2 regions of the Terribacillus aidingensis genome follow, and region 1 is predicted to be linked to the other one. Evidence: a T-box and tRNA genes for the amino acid it is inferred to sense, from the RefSeq annotation. Region 1 holds a T-box; the other holds one or more tRNA genes.
What was found. The T-box of region 1 lies ahead of proS (proline--tRNA ligase). A T-box ahead of a tRNA ligase gene usually reads a tRNA of that ligase, here a tRNA-Pro.
Positions count from the first base shown of each region.

Region 1 (10,534 bases):
ACCATGTTGATATTGGATAGTTTCAGCAGCCGGAATAGCTTTGAAGTGTAGGCATCGTTATAGGAGCCCATAGCTGTTGTATGGCTGGCTGTCACTCGTTCGCCCATGCCATAGCGATGCGCTTCTGCGGCTACTACCTCGACAAAACGAGATTGTTCATCGTCGATTTCATCACAATGGATATCAACGAGACGATCGTATTTTTCCGCTAATTTAAATGCTGTCTGCAAGGACTCCACGCCGTACTCTCTCGTAAACTCGTAATGCGGGATGCCGCCGACAACATCTGCTCCCATGCGGAGTGATTCTTCCAGCAGTTCCTCACCATTTGGATACGATAAAATTCCTTCCTGGGGGAAAGCAACAAGCTGTAAATCAACATAAGATGCCATCTCTTCTTTTACTTCAAGCAATGCCTTTAAAGCTGTTAATTCTGGATCTGTCACATCGACATGCGTACGCACATGCTGGATACCTTGTGCAATCTGCCATTTCAACGCTTGCTTCGCCCGTGTTTTTACATCCTCCAGTGTGAGCAGCTCTTTCCGTTCCGCCCAGCGCTGAATCCCTTCAAACAACGTCCCGCTTTCATTCCAGTTTGGCTCTCCTGCTGTCAGCGTCGTATCCAGGTGGATATGCGGTTCAATAAATGGCGGCAGTACTAGGTTCCCCTGCACATCCATGATTTGCTCGTCTCGGCTTGCTTCGATCGATGGAGCGATTCTTTCAATCTTTCCTTCTGTGATTTGTATTTGCCAGAGGCCTTCTTTATTTCTTAGTTTCGCATTAGTAATAATCATGATTCTGTCACCTTTTCCACATTAAGATTTAGTTTCGCTTCAGCTGCTTTTGCTGTAATGACTGAAAGAACCACATATACTGCTGCCGCACCAATCAATCCGTTCAATGGCGGGATACCAGGCAGAAACTTCGCTGCACCAGCTCCGATCGCCCAGGCGATCATTGCATTCCAGTTCACTGCTTTGAATGTCATCGTTTCAAACGCTGGGTACTTCCCGCGGCGTACGATGAAGTAGTCTGCAATCAATATGGCGCCGATTGGCGGTAATACAGCGCCTAGCGTTGTTAGGAAACCGACAAAGTTGTTGTACAGCCACATCGCCAGAATCGTCCCGACAATACCGTTGAAGATAACCACTTTACTCTTTTTGATTTTCGTAATGTTGGAGATTCCTAATCCGGATGCATAAATCGCACTATCATTCGTCGTCCAGATATTCAGCCCTAGAACGATAATTGCTGGGAAGATAAGTCCTTGCAGGAACATTACTTCGGAAATATCCGATTGACCTGTTATAATCGCGCCGATCGCTCCGAAAAAGAACATAAGTGAGTTACCGACAAAGAAAGCGAAGACTGTTGTTATGACAGCATTTTTCGGTTTGTCAGCGAATCTCGTAAAGTCAGGTGTCAATGTTCCGCCGCTGATAAAGGACCCAACACAAATCGTCAGTGCTGCTGCAATGCTTATTTTCTCTGTTGGCTGATACTGCATAAGTTCACCAAATCCGCCAATAGTATCGACTGCCTCAAGGGCTGAAAACCCTCCAAGCGCAATGATCGACGGTACTGCGATAAAGCTTAGGATTGTCAGAGCTTTCATTCCGAAGAAAGCTGTTGCAGTCATTCCCAACCCCAGAATGATGATCAAAATATACGTATCTATTCCAGTTACTCTGTGAACCGGCACTGCGAACATAGCCGCGCCGACTCCGAACCAGCCCACTTGCGTTGCACTTAGCAGAAAAGAAGATAAGTAGGATCCTTTTTCACCAAAAGCATAACGCGTCAATAAATGCGTAGATAGTCCAGTCTTGGCTGAGATATGGGCAAGCGCCCCTGTATAGAGTCCCAGGATCAAGTTACCTGCTAGAACGATCCAAATAAATTCTGTCATGGACAAGCCTAATCCAAGCGTTCCGCCAGATACCATACTCGCTGAGAAAAATGTAAACCCAAGCATTACCATCATCATCTTCCAAAAACCGCTCCGATATGACCCCGGGACTGGCTGCAATGAAAAATCATGATCAATCTTTTTTTGTTCCATTATTATTCCTCCTGTTTTAGTTAGACTAAAACTGGTACCGAGGAAAAAAGAAAGAGGCTTCCTGCCATCACTGACAGGAAGCCTCTTTAAACATGAGGATATAAGGGTATAGCTATCCCATTACTCCGCATAGTTTCCGAATGTCCTTGTCAGCCTCACGGGACTGAATTAAAGGTACCAGTATCAAATTAAAGATATTATTACAATAATTTCGAGATAAGTCAACAACTTCTCGAAACACTCGTTTAGTAAAGCAGATTTTATATTAAGGAGATTTAATACAAAACGGCATCCCTTTAAGGATGCCGTTCCTATCTTACATCTGCTGCCATACCTAGAAGTCTTTCTTCACTGCCTTACCAATAACAAGATAAGCAATGATGAACCCGATGATACCAAGCACTACCGGCACAGCAGTGAAAGAGAACAAATTCGTGCCATCGCTATTAATCGAAGAAGATAAAATAACAATAATCAAAATTGAAGATGTGATCGTAGCAGGTACGGAATATTTCCTCATTCCGAAAAACAATGGAATAAGCGACATTCCCGCCACTGAAATCCCAGTGACCAACAGATGCCCCGTGTTTTCCCATAGTAGATTGATCGGGAATGAAAACCACAAGATGCCGTATATGTTATTCAGCAGACCGAAAATAATCGATAGCAGAAATACCGATACTAGAAACAATACAAATGTTAATAAGCTTATGACAATCACTTTAGCCATGAGCAATTGCTTCCGACTAACAGGTGTCGTGAACAGGACTGTTATCGTTTTACTCTTAAACTCCTCAATAACCATGTTCGATAGCAGAACCGAGGCATAAATGACAAATGCAGCTACCGCCATAACCTCAATAAACATCATAATTTCATCTGCGCTGGCAATAGAATCAGCGGTTATTTCCGTATCAACTCCAAGCAATAGAAGGATACCAAGTATTCCAGCGTTTATTAAAAGGAATGTCACACCTACCGTTAGGAAGTTCATTCTCTTCATTTCTAACCTCATCAGATTAAGCATGTTTTTTGCTCCCTTCCATACGCTGCATGAAATAGCCTTCCAGTGATAGATTTTTATTGTTGATCTTTCCAATTTCGACGCCATTGCGAACCATCGCCAGTATAATATCATTCTGAGAGATAGCAGGATCGTAGACGTTGATCAGATCCTCTTCTTCTTTCACTTGGAAGTTTTTCGCTTGAAGCTCATGCTCCAATACAAAAGCTGCTTTTGGATAGTCGGATACCGAAAGCTCGATATGCTCTGTGTGATTGCCTCGTATTTCTGCCATGGATGTTTCTTCAATCAACATGCCTTCACGGATAATCCCGATTGTATCGGCAATTTGCTCGATTTCTCCAAGAATGTGACTGGAGATCAAAAGTGTGATACCGTACTGCCTGCTGAGCTTGTAAAACAAGTCCCGCAGCTCCTGCATGCCGATCGGATCCAAGCCATTTACCGGCTCGTCTAAAATCAATAGCTCGGGCTTTGTCACGATGGCTCTCGCAATTCCCAATCTCTGTTTCATTCCAAGCGAAAATTCTCTGACCGGAATGTCTTCCACATTCTTCAAATTCACTAATGCCAACGCCTCCGAGATAGCATCTTTCTTGTAGTAGCCCATGTATTCACAATAGATTTCCAGATTCTTTCTGGCAGATAGCTTATCGTAAAAGATTGGATATTCGATGATACAGCCTATCCGTTTGAGTACTTCATGAGAATTGGCTTGCAGCCTCGTTCCGAGCACCTCTATGTCTCCGCCTGTTGGCTTGATGAGGCTGGTCATCATTTTCATAATGGTTGTTTTCCCTGCTCCATTCGGACCGAGAAATCCATAAATTTCGCCGCGCTTCACATTCATACTGACATTGGAAACAACGTCCTTCCCGCGGTACCCCTTTGTCAGCTGATGCGTTCTGATAGCATATGTCATACGCTAACCCCTTTTCGTTGATTTCCTTCACTTTATCAAAGGAAACTGTCATTCCACTTACGGAATCCTTACGACTTTCTTAAGTTTGCTGTAATCGCTTATTTTGGGCTTCGGGAATGTAAGTGTAAAGGTAGTTTTCGTATTTGGTATACTGGTGAAATGGATTTTCCCCTGCATTTGCTCCGTCAAGCGCTTGGCGATCATCAGCCCAAGACCGCTGCCCTGCGCTGTGGAGGTTCTCGCATCATCCCCTGTGTAAAGCCGCTCGAAGATCCGATCTTTATCAGTTTCCTGAATTCCTTTTCCTTTATCCCACACCTCTATATAGACGTTCTCCTCGTCCTGACGCAAGGTCATCCCAACGGTTTTTCCATCCTTCCCGTAGCGAATGCTATTGGACAATAGATTTTCCAAAATACGTGTAAGCGCAGCCGGATCTGCTTCTATATGTATCGACTCCTCTGGCAAATCAATATGTACAGCAAATCCCTTACTTGTTAACGTATCGTAATAGCCAAGTATCGCTTTGCGGCAAATCTCGTTCAGCTGAATCCGTTCCATTTCCAGCTGCCAATCCTCTGATTCGAGCTTCGCCAGGTCAAAGAAGGTATTGATCAATCCCGCAACCTCCATAACCTTTACTTGAACCTTGCCCAGAAGCACTTCTCTCTCTTGCGCACTAAACTGCTTGTCATGCTGAATCGTCTCTATATATCCAGAAATAACGGTGAGCGGTGTTTTCAAATCATGCGAAACATTCGAAAGCATCCGATTGGTGGATATCCGGAGGCGCGCCAGATCTGCCATGGATTCCTGGTGAAAATCCAGCAAATTATTAATCTCGTTCAGCAAATCGCGCAATCGCTGATCTTCCGTCACGAGCAATAACCGCTCAGCAGAATCCGTTGCAGTAATAGCTTTGAGTTTCACGGTCATATACTGCAATTGCCTGCTCATTTTCTTCTTTGTCCGGAAGTGCAGAAACAGCAAAATACCTATGCACACTACCAAAAAGGCAACAACATAAATCATGTGTTTATCTCCATCTTGTAACCAATGCCCCATATCGTTTTTATATACTTAGGAGCAGACGCATCATCCTCAACCTTCTCCCGCAATCTGCGGATATGGACATTAATGACATTATCATCCCCGTAATAGGCTTCCTTCCACACACTTTCAAACAGCTGTCCTTTTGTGAACACTTGATTTGGACTTGTTGCAAGCAAGCGTAAAATCTGGAATTCCTTTGCTGTCAGATTAACAGGCTCCCCTTTTTTGCTGACAGAGAAGTTATTCAAATCAATACGCAAATCATGCACACTCACGACTTGCTCCTTCTCTTCGTATGGCTGACTATACTGCTTCGACCGCCGCAGTGCCGCCTTCACCCTCGCGGTTAACTCAATGAGCGAAAATGGCTTTGCTATGTAATCATCTGCACCAAACCCAAGCCCCAGCGCCTTATCCACATCACTATCCTTCGCAGACATGATGAGTATCGGCAGCATGCTCTCACGCCTGATCAGCTGCACAATATCCAGCCCGTTATAAGCAGGCAGCATCAAATCAAGAATAATCAGATCTACACTTTCCTGAGCAAACAGATCCAATGCTTCCTGACCATCAAATGCCGTGAAAACCGTATATCCTTCCCTCTTCAAATGAGATGCGACCATCTCATTAATTTGTGTATCATCTTCCACTAGCAGTATGGATTCATTCATTTTTTCACTTCTTTCTCCCGAAATATTACATCTATAAAACCAGTATACGGGAAAAATAGAGGTGATTTTGTTTTATTTCTGATCTTTGACATGGTCCACAAATAAAAAAACAGCCTCCTATATACAGGAGGCTGTTCCTTTAAAATTTAAATTTCGCCAATGCTGCTTGTAAATCCATCGCCATCCCCGAAAGAGCTTCCGACGAAGCAGAAATCTCTTCCATAGCGGCAGATTGCTGCTGTGATGCAGCTGCATTCGTTTCATTGGATTCGGCATTTTCACGTGCCGTCATCTTGACTTTGTCCATTACTCCTACAATGCTATTACTTCCGGCTGAGACTCCTTTAATTGTTTGAGAGACTTCCTGGACGTTGTTTGTCACTTGATCAATTGCTTGTTTGATGGACTGGAATGATTCATTAACGTTTTCTGTTTTTCGGATGCCTTCTTCCACATTTTCTGCACCGTACTGCATGGCTGAAACAGCTTTATCTGTTTCAGTTTGGATATCCGAAATGAGAGAAGCAATCAGCTGTGTAGAATTAGCCGATTGCTCAGCTAGTTTTCTTACTTCATCCGCAACAACAGCAAAGCCTTTGCCTTGCTCACCAGCTCTAGCGGCTTCAATTGCCGCATTCAGCGCCAGTAGATTCGTTTGATTTGAAATATCACTGATCAGATGTCTCAGCGATTGTTTTCATAACATCTGACAGGTTCTCTCGCATCTCACTTAGATTCATTGTCAGCTGTCCAATTTCATCGTTTGAAGAATCCTCAACAACGTCAGAAAAATCACCTTTACCTGCATTATGCATGGCCTGAGAGATGCGACCCAGTCTTTTCTTAATACCTCGGGTGAAGAACAATACCACCACGATGGCTAAAATCACAACGATGACCAAGACTGCAATAAATATTTTTGTGAAGTCAGCAATACTTGATGCAACCATGCTATCCGAAGCCCCGACATACCATATGCCAACAACTTCTCCCCGGTCATTTTTTATTGGTGAATAAGCTGTCTGGTAACTGTTCCCGACTACCTCAGCTTCCCCATAATAGTTTTCTTCCTTCTCAATAACAGCTTGTTTAACTGCATCTGAAACCTGTGTTCCGACAGCGCGTTCTCCATCGGTCATTACATTCGTAGCAATACGAGTATCCTGTTGAAAGATCGTTACAGTATCCCCTGTCAATTCCCCTATCTCGTCTACCAAATCATAGTTATCGTTCATTTTGGTTTCACCTTTGTACAAGGCACCATCCCTGATTTCCCAGGAACCAGGATGAACCGCATTGATATACTCTTCGGCCAGCCGCAGATCTGATTTTGCTTTTTCTAATGCAATACCTTTCATTCCGTGTGTCATATTATTCATGACCACATAAGAGATAATTCCAGCGAATAGTAGAACAACTGTTAGCACAAGTAAATTTATTTTTGTGCCAAGCTTAAGACGATTGATGACTCTCATTCGTCACCCTCCTGATGTTTTCTAACCACTACTATCGTGAAATTAGCTGCAAATGTGGTTATGACGCACTTTCCCGTTTACAGTGGCTTATCATATATCGGCTATATTTTTCAGAATTAAAATTGTAAATTGTGGGATTGGTAGAAAATAGATTTATTTTCCATACCCCCCCTTATAAATGCGCTTACGCATCCTATAACCCATCAAATTTTTAGGTGATTATATGTTATTGAATTCTCGCTGACAACTTGCTATATTAAATTAATAAATAAGCAATCAATGATGTGACCAAGTAAATAAGGATTGTGAACCAGAAAATATAGCCTTGGCTGAGAGCTATATCACCCCTTCTTATTGAAACCTGCCACGGAGATGTTAGATAAAAACTAACCGAGTCGTTTCGTTACAAACGTAAAGGACTTAATACCTTATATTAAGTTGAACTAAGGTGGTACCACGTCTGTTAAGCATAGAGACGTCCTTTCTGGACTCTCTATGCTTTTTATATTTAAAGGAGGAAAAACAATGTCCCAAAAGACAAACGATTTTACAAAATGGTATATTGATACGATTCAAAAAGCTGATTTAATTGATTACACGCCAGTACGCGGCAGTATCGCATTCAAGCCGGATGGCTATGAAATCTGGGAGCATATTAAAGAAGAAATGGATAAGCGATTTAAGGAGACTGGTCACCGTAATGCCTATTTCCCTATGCTAATTCCTGAATCTTTCTTCCAAAAGGAAAAGGATCATATTGAAGGCTTCTCTCCGGAGCTTCCTTGGGTGACTGAAGCTGCTGGTGAACAGTTAGAAGAGCGTCTGGCATTGCGTCCGACATCGGAAACGATGATTGGCCATTTGTACTCTAACTGGATTAAGAGCTATCGTGATCTTCCTGTACTAATCAATCAGTGGGCGAATGTATTCCGCTGGGAGAAGAAAACTCTTCCATTCATTCGCACATCTGAATTCCTATGGCAGGAAGGTCATACGGCTCACGTGGATGAAAAAGATGCACGTAAAGAAACGATGCAAATGCTCAGCATCTACAAACAAGTCGTGGAAGAATTGCTCGCAATTCCTGTTTACGATGGACAAAAAACACCATCTGAGCGCTTCGCTGGTGCAGTAGACACCTTCTCCATCGAAGCAATGATGAAAGATGGTAAAGCCGTACAAGCTGGTACCTCTCACTACTTAGGAACAAAATTTGCGGAAGCATTTGATATCAAATATCTGAACAAAGAGAACAAGCACACGCACGTGCATACAACATCATGGGGTACATCCACACGTCTAATTGGTTCCGTCATCATGGTTCATGGCGACGAGCAAGGACTTGTTTTGCCACCGAGAATCGCACCGACGCAAGTTGTGTTGATTCCAGTCGGTCCATGGAAGAAGAACCCTGCAATTATGGAGAAGTTAGACGAAATATTTGCAGCTCTTAAAGCACAGGGCATCCGCGTTCGCCTTGATGATTCAGACCAATCTCCTGGTTTCAAATTCAATGAATGGGAGCTAAAAGGTGTCCCTGTACGAATTGAACTAGGACCACGTGATTTGGAGAATAATCAAGCTCTGATGAAAGCTCGCGATGCAGATGAAAAAGCAGCCGTAGCTTTAGAATCTGTAGTCGGGAACATCCAAAAAGAACTTGAAACGATGCAAACTCGACTATTCGAGAAAGCAAAAGCATTCCGCGCAGAGCACTCCCATACGCATATCGATACTATGGAACAACTGAAGCAGCATCTGGCAGAGTCCGAACAAAACGGCCAAATTCCTGGCTGGGTTCTAGCAGGCTGGTGCGGAGACGATGCTTGCGAGGAAGGCGTAAAAGAAGAAACGAAATTCACTACACGGAATATTCCGTTTGACCCGCCAGCAACTAAAAACACTTGCCTGCATTGCGGCAAGGAAGCAAAACATACAGTTTGGTTTGCTCGGGCATATTGATTTCTAAATTAAAAATGGATTGATCCAAGTGATCAATCCATTTTTTATACTTCACCATTCATAATGGATGCGGGACTAGTATCGTTTCTCCATCAAAAGACTTACCTTCCCTTCACGCACTTTCATTTCATACGGCGTATAGCCCATCTTTCCCCAAAAACAAACAGCTGATTTATTCCTTTTATATACCGCAAGCCGACACTTGTTCGTTTGCCGGCGCAACATACTTTCAAAATAATCATAAGCTTGCTTTGAGATATTCGAGCCCTGGAACTTCTTATGAATGACAAATGACTCTATCCAAGGTGTATTATCTAAAGGATTTTTCATCGTAAAATCGACGATCCCAATATACTTATGGTCATTTTTGATGAGCATACGTCTCATTTTATAGGATTGCGCCTTAGCAAATGTCGTTTCTATATCTGCTAAAGTAATTGATTTTCTATTTCTGGTTACTAGATTGTATTCCGGATTTGAATTCATTATTGCAAGTTCTATAAACATCTTATTCATGTCGTTTTTCTCTAGACTAAGCATAATAGTGATTAGTAGAACCTCTCTTTTGTTTGTTAGCTTATTTTTATATAAGCTACAACATCAACGTGTTTTTTACGTGTCCTTTACAAAGTGTTCATTGCAAAAGTGCATCCCAAGGACTCATTACCCAAAAACCTCTTCAAGGATTATAATCAAGTTTTGATGAAAGCTTGCGATGCAATGAAAAAGCAGCCGTAGCTTTAGATTCTAGTCGAGAACATTCAGAAAGAACTTGAAACGATGCAAACGACTATTCGAGAAAGCAAAAGCATTCCGCGCAGAGCACCCCCATACGCACATCGATGCAATGCATCAGTTAAAACAGCATCTGGCTGAGTCCGAACAAAGCGCCCAAATTCCTGGCTGGGTTCTAGCAGGCTGGTGCGGAGATGATGCTTGTGAGGAAGGCGTAAAAGAAGAAACGAAATTCACGACACGGAACATTCTGTGCGACCCGCCCAAAACTAAAAACACTTGCCTGCATTGCGGCAAGGAAGCAAAACATATAGTTTGGTTTGCTCGTGCATATTGATTTCAGCAAAAAAGGAATGATCTAATTTAGATCATTCCTTTTTTCTCTTAAGTGCCGAGCGTCATTTTCCGTAATTTAAGCTGACTAACTAAGGAAGTAATTAATGTATCCAATGGATTAATAATAGGACTAGAAGTCTTATTCTCAACTTCCTTAGCTGCATCCACCATAGATAATTGGGCAACGGAGATGACCTTACCTTCCTTAATGATAGTGCTGATAAACTCGAAAATCTCTCTATCATATTCCTGTTTCAAACCCTGCATTATCAACTTAAAAGT
Region 1 covers NZ_CP159996.1:3,160,359-3,170,892, forward strand. Annotated here, with positions in the region: gene ABXS78_RS16325 (cytosine deaminase) at 1-800, opposite strand, end outside; gene codB (cytosine permease) at 797-2,071, opposite strand; gene ABXS78_RS16335 (ABC transporter permease) at 2,406-3,074, opposite strand; gene ABXS78_RS16340 (ABC transporter ATP-binding protein) at 3,091-4,017, opposite strand; gene ABXS78_RS16345 (sensor histidine kinase) at 4,075-5,049, opposite strand; gene ABXS78_RS16350 (response regulator transcription factor) at 5,046-5,744, opposite strand; gene ABXS78_RS16355 (methyl-accepting chemotaxis protein) at 5,884-6,432, opposite strand; gene ABXS78_RS16360 (cache domain-containing protein) at 6,413-7,219, opposite strand; T-box leader at 7,490-7,705, shown strand; gene proS (proline--tRNA ligase) at 7,745-9,181, shown strand; gene ABXS78_RS16370 (GNAT family N-acetyltransferase) at 9,257-9,697, opposite strand; gene ABXS78_RS16375 (hypothetical protein) at 9,954-10,253, shown strand; gene ABXS78_RS16380 (hypothetical protein) at 10,301-10,534, opposite strand, start outside.

Region 2 (10,534 bases), 420 kb from region 1:
CGTAACTATAACGGTCCTAAGGTAGCGAAATTCCTTGTCGGGTAAGTTCCGACCCGCACGAAAGGTGCAACGACTTGGGCACTGTCTCAACGAGAGACCCGGTGAAATTATACTATGCGTGAAGATGCGCATTACCCGCGACAGGACGGAAAGACCCCGTGGAGCTTTACTGTAGCCTGATATGGAATGTTGGTACAGCTTGTACAGGATAGGTGGGAGCCTTAGAAGCCGGAGCGCCAGCTTCGGTGGAGGCATCCGTGGGATACCACCCTGGCTGTATTGACATTCTAACCCAGAACCGTTATCCGGTTCGGAGACAGTGTCAGGTGGGCAGTTTGACTGGGGCGGTCGCCTCCCAAAGAGTAACGGAGGCGCCCAAAGGTTCCCTCAGAATGGTTGGAAATCATTCGTAGCGTGCAAAGGCAGAAGGGAGCTTGACTGCGAGACCTACAAGTCGAGCAGGGACGAAAGTCGGGCTTAGTGATCCGGCGGTGCCGTATGGAAGGGCCGTCGCTCAACGGATAAAAGCTACCCCGGGGATAACAGGCTTATCTCCCCCAAGAGTCCACATCGACGGGGAGGTTTGGCACCTCGATGTCGGCTCATCGCATCCTGGGGCTGTAGTCGGTCCCAAGGGTTGGGCTGTTCGCCCATTAAAGCGGTACGCGAGCTGGGTTCAGAACGTCGTGAGACAGTTCGGTCCCTATCCGTCGTGGGCGTTAGAAGTTTGAGAGGAGCTGTCCTTAGTACGAGAGGACCGGGATGGACGCACCGCTGGTGCACCAGTTGTTCCGCCAGGAGCATAGCTGGGTAGCTACGTGCGGAAGGGATAAGTGCTGAAAGCATCTAAGCATGAAGCCCCCCTCAAGATGAGACTTCTCATCATTTTAAATGAGTAAGATCCCTCAGAGACGATGAGGTAGATAGGTTCGAGGTGGAAGCGTGGTGACACGTGCAGCTGACGAATACTAATCGATCGAGGACTTAACTAAAACGAAAAGCGGAGGGAACCGCTTAGAAACGCAAGTATAAGTGAGAGGCCGGAAAGGGTGGTTTTACCCTTGCAGGGCTATCGCTTAGGCTGGAGTTTCTGGTTCCTGGAGCTGGATCTGACGAGTAAGTCAACGCCAAAGTCCAAGCACTCCGGTGCTTGGCTGCATGAAATGTCTGGCAGGACATGTTTCTTATCTAGTTTTGAAGGTTTACTTCAAAAAAAGTGTTGCTTTTCCTTTAAGGAAATGCTACAATATATCTTGTCCTTAATAAAAGGACAAACAGTAAATATCCGATCTGGTGGTAATAGCGAAGAGGTCACACCTGTTCCCATGCCGAACACAGCAGTTAAGCTCTTCAGCGCCGATGGTAGTTGGGTTCGCCCTGCGAGAGTAGGACGCTGCCAGGTGGATATATAATCCGGAGGATTAGCTCAGCTGGGAGAGCATCTGCCTTACAAGCAGAGGGTCGGCGGTTCGAGCCCGTCATCCTCCACCATTAGCCGGTCTAGCTCAATTGGTAGAGCAACTGACTTGTAATCAGTAGGTTGGGGGTTCAAGTCCTCTGGCCGGCACCATGTTAGAGCCATTAGCTCAGTTGGTAGAGCATCTGACTTTTAATCAGAGGGTCGAAGGTTCGAGTCCTTCATGGCTCACCATTCATTTTAATACTGTGCGTATTTAATCTATGCGGGTGTGGCGGAATTGGCAGACGCGCTAGACTTAGGATCTAGTGTCTTTATGACGTGGGGGTTCAAGTCCCTTCACCCGCACCATTTTAGATTAAACGCGGAAGTAGTTCAGTGGTAGAACATCACCTTGCCAAGGTGGGGGTCGCGGGTTCGAATCCCGTCTTCCGCTCCATAACTACTTAATCAACTAATTCAGCTTGCCGGGGTGGCGGAATTGGCAGACGCACAGGACTTAAAATCCTGCGGAGGGTTCCTCCGTGCCGGTTCGAGTCCGGCCCTCGGCACTTTAAATATGCGCCCGTAGCTCAATTGGATAGAGCGTTTGACTACGGATCAAAAGGTTAGGGGTTCGACTCCTCTCGGGCGCGCCATTACGGGAAGTAGCTCAGCTTGGTAGAGCACTTGGTTTGGGACCAAGGGGCCGCAGGTTCAAATCCTGTCTTCCCGACCACTATAACTTAAATATTGGGGCCTTAGCTCAGCTGGGAGAGCGCCTGCCTTGCACGCAGGAGGTCAGCGGTTCGATCCCGCTAGGCTCCACCATTTAATTTTTGTTAATTGATCTTTGAAAACTGAACAAAACAACCAATTACGAACTAAACGACATGATCGAAAGATCAACGTCAGCTCTAACGAGCAATGCATCAAAACTTTCATGGAGAGTTTGATCTTGGCTCAGGACGAACGCTGGCGGCGTGCCTAATACATGCAAGTCGAGCGCAGGAAACCAGTTGACCCCTTCGGGGTGATTCTGGTGGAATGAGCGGCGGACGGGTGAGTAACACGTGGGCAACCTGCCTGTAAGACTGGGATAACTTCGGGAAACCGGAGCTAATACCGGATAGTATTTCCTTTCTCCTGATTGGAAATGGAAAGACGGTTTCGGCTGTCACTTACAGATGGGCCCGCGGTGCATTAGCTAGTTGGCGGGGTAATGGCCCACCAAGGCGACGATGCATAGCCGACCTGAGAGGGTGATCGGCCACACTGGGACTGAGACACGGCCCAGACTCCTACGGGAGGCAGCAGTAGGGAATCTTCCGCAATGGACGAAAGTCTGACGGAGCAACGCCGCGTGAGCGATGAAGGCCTTCGGGTCGTAAAGCTCTGTTGTTAGGGAAGAACAAGTACGAGAGTAACTGCTCGTACCTTGACGGTACCTAACCAGAAAGCCCCGGCTAACTACGTGCCAGCAGCCGCGGTAATACGTAGGGGGCAAGCGTTGTCCGGAATTATTGGGCGTAAAGGGCTCGTAGGCGGTTTCTTAAGTCTGATGTGAAAGCCCACAGCTCAACTGTGGAGGGTCATTGGAAACTGGGGAACTTGAGTGCAGAAGAGGAGAGTGGAATTCCACGTGTAGCGGTGAAATGCGTAGATATGTGGAGGAACACCAGTGGCGAAGGCGACTCTCTGGTCTGTAACTGACGCTGAGGAGCGAAAGCGTGGGGAGCAAACAGGATTAGATACCCTGGTAGTCCACGCCGTAAACGATGAGTGCTAGGTGTTAGGGGGTTTCCGCCCCTTAGTGCTGAAGTTAACGCATTAAGCACTCCGCCTGGGGAGTACGGCCGCAAGGCTGAAACTCAAAAGAATTGACGGGGGCCCGCACAAGCGGTGGAGCATGTGGTTTAATTCGAAGCAACGCGAAGAACCTTACCAGGTCTTGACATCCGCTGACAACTCTGGAGACAGAGCGTTCCCTTCGGGGACAGCGTGACAGGTGGTGCATGGTTGTCGTCAGCTCGTGTCGTGAGATGTTGGGTTAAGTCCCGCAACGAGCGCAACCCTTGATTCTAGTTGCCAGCATTCAGTTGGGCACTCTAGAGTGACTGCCGGTGACAAACCGGAGGAAGGTGGGGATGACGTCAAATCATCATGCCCCTTATGACCTGGGCTACACACGTGCTACAATGGATGGTACAAAGGGCAGCGAAGCCGCGAGGCTAAGCGAATCCCATAAAACCATTCTCAGTTCGGATTGCAGGCTGCAACTCGCCTGCATGAAGCCGGAATCGCTAGTAATCGCGGATCAGCATGCCGCGGTGAATACGTTCCCGGGCCTTGTACACACCGCCCGTCACACCACGAGAGTTGGTAACACCCGAAGTCGGTGAGGTAACCTTTTGGAGCCAGCCGCCGAAGGTGGGATCAATGATTGGGGTGAAGTCGTAACAAGGTAGCCGTATCGGAAGGTGCGGCTGGATCACCTCCTTTCTAAGGATAATTGGAACTACTACTTCGTAGTAGACATCGTAATTGGTTGTTTGTTCAGTTTTGAGAGATCAATCTCTCTTGTGAACCTTGAAAACTAGATAAGAAACAACATGCCAGAACATCAAACTTTAAAGCCGACAATTTATTGTCGCGATTTATAGATTTATCATGCGTTATTAGTTAAGTGAAGAAGGGCGCACGGTGGATGCCTTGGCACTAGGAGCCGATGAAGGACGGGACTAACACCGATATGCTTCGGGGAGCTGTAAGTAAGCTTTGATCCGAAGATTTCCGAATGGGGGAACCCGCTATCCGTTATTGGATAGTACGTATCACTGAATACATAGGTGATACGAGGCAGACCCGGGGAACTGAAACATCTCATTACCCGGAGGAAGAGAAAGCAAATGCGATTTCCTGAGTAGCGGCGAGCGAAACGGAATTAGCCCAAACCAGAAGGCTTGCCTTCTGGGGTTGTAGGACACTCCTTTGGAGTTACAAAGAAACCATATAGACGAAGCGGCTTGGAATGGCCCGCCATAGAAGGTAAGAGCCCTGTATTTGAAATGTGGTTTCCTCCGGAGTGTATCCTGAGTACGGCGGAACACGTGAAATTCCGTCGGAATCCGGGAGGACCATCTCCCAAGGCTAAATACTCCCTAGTGACCGATAGTGAACCAGTACCGTGAGGGAAAGGTGAAAAGCACCCCGGAAGGGGAGTGAAATAGATCCTGAAACCGTGTGCCTACAAGTAGTCGAAGCCCGTTAATGGGTGACGGCGTACCTTTTGTAGAATGGACCGGCGAGTTACGATCCCCTGCAAGGTTAAGTTGTATAGACGGAGCCGCAGCGAAAGCGAGTCTGAATAGGGCGATATAGTAGGTGGTCGTAGACCCGAAACCGTGTGATCTACCCATGTCCAGGGTGAAGGTCAGGTAACACTGACTGGAGGCCCGAACCCACGCACGTTGAAAAGTGCGGGGATGAGGTGTGGGTAGGGGTGAAATGCCAATCGAACACGGAGATAGCTGGTTCTCTCCGAAATAGCTTTAGGGCTAGCCTCAAAGGATGATGGTTGGAGGTAGAGCACTGATTGGACTAGGGGCCCTCATCGGGTTACCGAATTCAGTCAAACTCCGAATGCCAATCAATCTACTTTGGGAGTCAGACTATGGGTGATAAGGTTCATGGTCGAAAGGGAAACAGCCCAGACCGCCAGCTAAGGTCCCAAAGTGTGTGTTAAGTGGAAAAGGATGTGGCGTTGCTTAGACAACCAGGATGTTGGCTTAGAAGCAGCCATCATTGAAAGAGTGCGTAATAGCTCACTGGTCGAGTGACGCTGCGCCGAAAATATACCGGGGCTAAACACACCACCGAAGCTGCGGATTGACATCTACGATGTCAGTGGTAGGAGAGCGTTCTAAGGGCAGTGAAGGTCGATCGTGAGGACGGCTGGAGCGCTTAGAAGTGAGAATGCCGGTATGAGTAGCGAAAAAAGAGTGAGAATCTCTTTCATCGAAAGCCCAAGGTTTCCTGAGGAAGGCTCGTCCGCTCAGGGTTAGTCGGGGCCTAAGCCGAGGCCGAAAGGCGTAGGCGATGGACAACAGGTTGATATTCCTGTACCACCTAAATCCGCTTGAACGATGGGGGGACGCAGGAGGATAGGGAAAGCGCGCTGCTGGTTATGCGCGTCCAAGCCGTGAGGAAGTTGAGCAGGCAAATCCACTCAACACTATTCCAGGCGGTTATGGGGAGGGAAATTTAGTACCGAAGTTCCTGATTTCACACTGCCAAGAAAAGCCTCTAGTGAGGAAATAGGTGCCCGTACCGCAAACCGACACAGGTAGGCACGGTGAGTAACCGAAGATGATCGGGAGAACTCTCGTTAAGGAACTCGGCAAAATGACCCCGTAACTTCGGGAGAAGGGGTGCTTCTTTTAAGGAGAAGCCGCAGTGAAAAGGCCCAAGCGACTGTTTAGCAAAAACACAGGTCTCTGCAAAGCCGTAAGGCGAAGTATAGGGGCTGACACCTGCCCGGTGCTGGAAGGTTAAGGGGAATGGTTAGGGACTTCGTCCCGAAGCTGTGAACCGAAGCCCCAGTAAACGGCGGCCGTAACTATAACGGTCCTAAGGTAGCGAAATTCCTTGTCGGGTAAGTTCCGACCCGCACGAAAGGTGCAACGACTTGGGCACTGTCTCAACGAGAGACCCGGTGAAATTATACTATGCGTGAAGATGCGCATTACCCGCGACAGGACGGAAAGACCCCGTGGAGCTTTACTGTAGCCTGATATGGAATGTTGGTACAGCTTGTACAGGATAGGTGGGAGCCTTAGAAGCCGGAGCGCCAGCTTCGGTGGAGGCATCCGTGGGATACCACCCTGGCTGTATTGACATTCTAACCCAGAACCGTTATCCGGTTCGGAGACAGTGTCAGGTGGGCAGTTTGACTGGGGCGGTCGCCTCCCAAAGAGTAACGGAGGCGCCCAAAGGTTCCCTCAGAATGGTTGGAAATCATTCGTAGCGTGCAAAGGCAGAAGGGAGCTTGACTGCGAGACCTACAAGTCGAGCAGGGACGAAAGTCGGGCTTAGTGATCCGGCGGTGCCGTATGGAAGGGCCGTCGCTCAACGGATAAAAGCTACCCCGGGGATAACAGGCTTATCTCCCCCAAGAGTCCACATCGACGGGGAGGTTTGGCACCTCGATGTCGGCTCATCGCATCCTGGGGCTGTAGTCGGTCCCAAGGGTTGGGCTGTTCGCCCATTAAAGCGGTACGCGAGCTGGGTTCAGAACGTCGTGAGACAGTTCGGTCCCTATCCGTCGTGGGCGTTAGAAGTTTGAGAGGAGCTGTCCTTAGTACGAGAGGACCGGGATGGACGCACCGCTGGTGCACCAGTTGTTCCGCCAGGAGCATAGCTGGGTAGCTACGTGCGGAAGGGATAAGTGCTGAAAGCATCTAAGCATGAAGCCCCCCTCAAGATGAGACTTCTCATCATTTTAAATGAGTAAGATCCCTCAGAGACGATGAGGTAGATAGGTTCGAGGTGGAAGCGTGGTGACACGTGCAGCTGACGAATACTAATCGATCGAGGACTTAACTAAAACGAAAAGCGGAGGGAACCGCTTAGAAACGCAAGTATAAGTGAGAGGCCGGAAAGGGTGATTTTACCCTTGCAGGGCTAACGCTTAGGCTGGAGTTTCTGGTTCCTGGAGCTGGATCTGACGAGTAAGTCAACGCCAAAGTCCAAGCACTCCGGTGCTTGGCCGCATGAAATGTCTGGCAGGACATGTTTCTTATCTAGTTTTGAGGGTTCATTCAATTGAATTCTTGCATTGTCTGGTGGTAATAGCGAAGAGGTCACACCTGTTCCCATGCCGAACACAGCAGTTAAGCTCTTCAGCGCCGATGGTAGTTGGGTTCGCCCTGCGAGAGTAGGACGCTGCCAGGCAAGATAAAAGCTCCTGATAGGTTATTCAATAACTTATCAGGAGCTTTTTTGTATGTCTTGCTTTATACCCTTGGCAATTGGGGAATATAAATACTTCATACTATTATGTCGATATTCATATACTGCAAGAGAGAGAAAGAAGGGAAGCATAGATGGAGCATTACTTTAATGATCAATTTCTAACCGTAATGATGAAAATTATAATAGCAGTATTCCTTTCGGGGGCTATCGGGATGGAACGGGGAATGGGCAATCACCACGCGGGTTTGCGCACACATATTCTTGTAGGTGTCGGGTCCTGCCTGATGATGATTCTGTCTTTATATGGCTTTACGGACTTCAGTAAGGAACATGATTATGTCCAATTCGACCCCGCCCGTATACCTTCGTATGTGATCAGCGGTATCGGATTCCTCGGAGCAGGAACAATACTGGTTAATGGTACGACTGTACGAGGACTTACGACAGCTGCCTCTGTCTGGACAGTAGCAGGACTTGGACTTGTTATAGGAGCAGGAATGTATATGGAAGCAGTATTCACTACTATCATCATCCTGCTGATTCTAATTTTCCTGAATAATTTTGAGAAGCTGTTTTTATCAAGTAAAAAGCAAAAAGCTTACTGTTTGGATATCGAACTAGATAGAGATGAAAGTGTAGGTCCTATCATGGAAATCCTCGAACGTCATCATATGGCATTAACTAACATGGAGATGAGAAAACATCATCATGACAGCAGAATGCTGCATATTGAGCTGGCAACGCGTCACGCTATTAATGAAATGGAACTCTTTGAGGAAATAACTAACCTGACAAATATCCGATCAGTGAGCACAGTAAAAAGTTAAAACCCTTTTAAGGGTTTTTTTCTGTTATTAGAGGCTATGCTAGGGATGAAGAGCTTTGCATTCCTCCTGCAAAATGTATATAATAAAGTCAAAGATAGTCAAAGTCAAAGGGAAGGGAGGCGACTTGTGTGAGCAATATATCGGACATCATTGAAGCTTACCTAAAGCAGATACTTCAATCGACGGATACGCAGGAAGTGGAAATAAAGAGAAGTGAAGTAGCTAATCGTTTTCAGTGCGTGCCATCACAAATAAACTATGTAATAAAGACGAGATTCACTGTTGAGAAAGGGTATCTAGTCGAGAGTAAGCGTGGCGGCGGCGGTTATATTCGTATCATTCGGGTAAAGCACCATACAGAAGCAAGTTTGATAGATGATGTAATCGAAATGGTGCAGCCGCGTGTATCACAGCAGACTGCCAATAGTATTATTGAACGGCTTGCTGAGGAGAAGATACTGACTGAAAGGGAAGCGAAGATCATGCTGAGAGCAACCAGCCGGGAAACACTAGCCTTTCCTCTTCCGCTTCGTGATGAAGTCAGGTCCCGTATTTTAGTTTCAATGCTGACTGCTATCAAGTACTAGTCAGATAAGGAGGGCATCAGGATGGAATGTCAAGAATGTCATATAAGACCAGCAACCTTGCATTTAACAAATGTCGTCAACGGACAGAAGACAGAAATGCATGTTTGCGAGCAATGTGCAAAAGAGAATGGATATGTCTCCTACGGCCAAGAAGGGTATTCCCTGCATAACTTATTATCTGGTCTATTCCATATGAACCCATCGACTGTTCAAGGACATAAACACTTCTCACAAGTTCCATCAGCGCTTGCTTGCCCCAAGTGCGGACTGACATATAATGAGTTCACCAGATTGGGGAAATTCGGCTGTGCTTCCTGCTATGAAACTTTTGAAGACAATCTGAATCCTATCTTCCGCCGTGTACACAGTGGTAATACAAAACACGAAGGGAAGATACCGAAGCGGATGGGAAGCGGTATAGAGAAAAAACGGAAGATCGCAGCATACCGGGAATCCATGCTGCAATACATCCAGGAGGAAGAATTTGAGAAAGCAGCAGAGCTCCGCGATAAAATACGCTCGCTGGAGCAGCAGACAGATGAACAGGAAGAGGGTGAAAGCTAATGTCACTTGAAAAGTTCATGAGTGATGCTATCAGCCCTTGGATGAAAGAAAATGGACCGGACTGTGATATCGTCATGAGCAGCCGAATCCGGCTGGCCAGAAACTTTGAAAATCGTACCTTTCCACTGATAGCTAAAGCGGAGGATTTGGATGATGTACTGAATTTCTTCCAGGATAGTTATCAAGATACTGATTTTAATGATCGAGGGAAGATGCAATTCTTACGTATAGCTGATTTATCTCCGATTGAGAAGAAGGTATTCGTCGAAAAACACTTGATAAGTCCGCATTTGGCAGAACATGCGGAGGAGGCAGGAGTTTTGCTATTCGAAAGCGAACAAGTCTCTATCATGGTAAATGAAGAAGATCACCTGCGCATCCAGCTGTACCTGCCTGGCTTCCAGCTGAAAAAGGCACTTTCAGAAGCTTTTGAGGTGGACGATTGGCTTGAGCAGAAGATAACTTATGCATTCGATGAGGAAAGAGGGTATCTTACTACTTGCCCGACGAATGTAGGAACTGGACTGCGGGCCTCGGTAATGATGCATCTGCCTGCATTGACCATGACACATCAAATGAATCGGCTGACACCAGCAATCAACCAGCTCGGACTTGTCGTGCGCGGCATCTACGGCGAAGGCACCGAGGCGCAGGGCAATATTTATCAGATCTCCAACCAAATCACTTTAGGGAAATCAGAACAGGATATTGTAGAGGATCTGGAGAGTGTAGTGAGCCAGTTGATCGAGCAGGAGAGGCAGGCTCGCCAGACTTTGACAGAGGAGCTGAGCATCCAGCTGGAGGATCGGATCTTCCGGTCTTACGGAACATTGCGGTACAGCCGTATTATTGAATCAAAGGAAGCAGCAACCTGTTTATCGGATGTTAGATTAGGCATTGATATTGGGTATATACAAGATATGCCTCAATCCATACTTAATGAATTAATGGTATTGATACAGCCAGGCTTCCTGCAGCATTACGCAAAAAGGAGCTTATCTGGCAGAGAACGAGATGTATTACGTGCTTCCCTTATCAGAGAGCGGATGCATTTAGAAAATAACTGACTGACCAAGGAGGAATTCCTATGATGTTTGGACGCTTTACAGAAAGAGCACAAAAGGTCCTTGCACTTGCACAAGAAGAAGCAGTGCGATTGGGACATAATAATATCGGTACAGAACATA
Region 2 covers NZ_CP159996.1:3,803-14,336, forward strand. Annotated here, with positions in the region: rRNA gene ABXS78_RS00010 (23S ribosomal RNA) at 1-992, shown strand, start outside; rRNA gene rrf (5S ribosomal RNA) at 1,290-1,402, shown strand; tRNA gene ABXS78_RS00020 (tRNA-Val) at 1,416-1,491, shown strand; tRNA gene ABXS78_RS00025 (tRNA-Thr) at 1,495-1,570, shown strand; tRNA gene ABXS78_RS00030 (tRNA-Lys) at 1,576-1,651, shown strand; tRNA gene ABXS78_RS00035 (tRNA-Leu) at 1,683-1,768, shown strand; tRNA gene ABXS78_RS00040 (tRNA-Gly) at 1,782-1,856, shown strand; tRNA gene ABXS78_RS00045 (tRNA-Leu) at 1,884-1,968, shown strand; tRNA gene ABXS78_RS00050 (tRNA-Arg) at 1,979-2,055, shown strand; tRNA gene ABXS78_RS00055 (tRNA-Pro) at 2,059-2,135, shown strand; tRNA gene ABXS78_RS00060 (tRNA-Ala) at 2,152-2,227, shown strand; rRNA gene ABXS78_RS00065 (16S ribosomal RNA) at 2,337-3,898, shown strand; rRNA gene ABXS78_RS00070 (23S ribosomal RNA) at 4,077-7,001, shown strand; rRNA gene rrf (5S ribosomal RNA) at 7,236-7,348, shown strand; gene ABXS78_RS00080 (MgtC/SapB family protein) at 7,501-8,196, shown strand; gene ABXS78_RS00085 (CtsR family transcriptional regulator) at 8,325-8,783, shown strand; gene ABXS78_RS00090 (UvrB/UvrC motif-containing protein) at 8,805-9,347, shown strand; gene ABXS78_RS00095 (protein arginine kinase) at 9,347-10,414, shown strand; gene clpC (ATP-dependent protease ATP-binding subunit ClpC) at 10,435-10,534, shown strand, end outside.
Region 2: it encodes a tRNA-Pro, which carries the amino acid that the T-box ahead of proS (proline--tRNA ligase) is inferred to sense. The anticodon was not compared.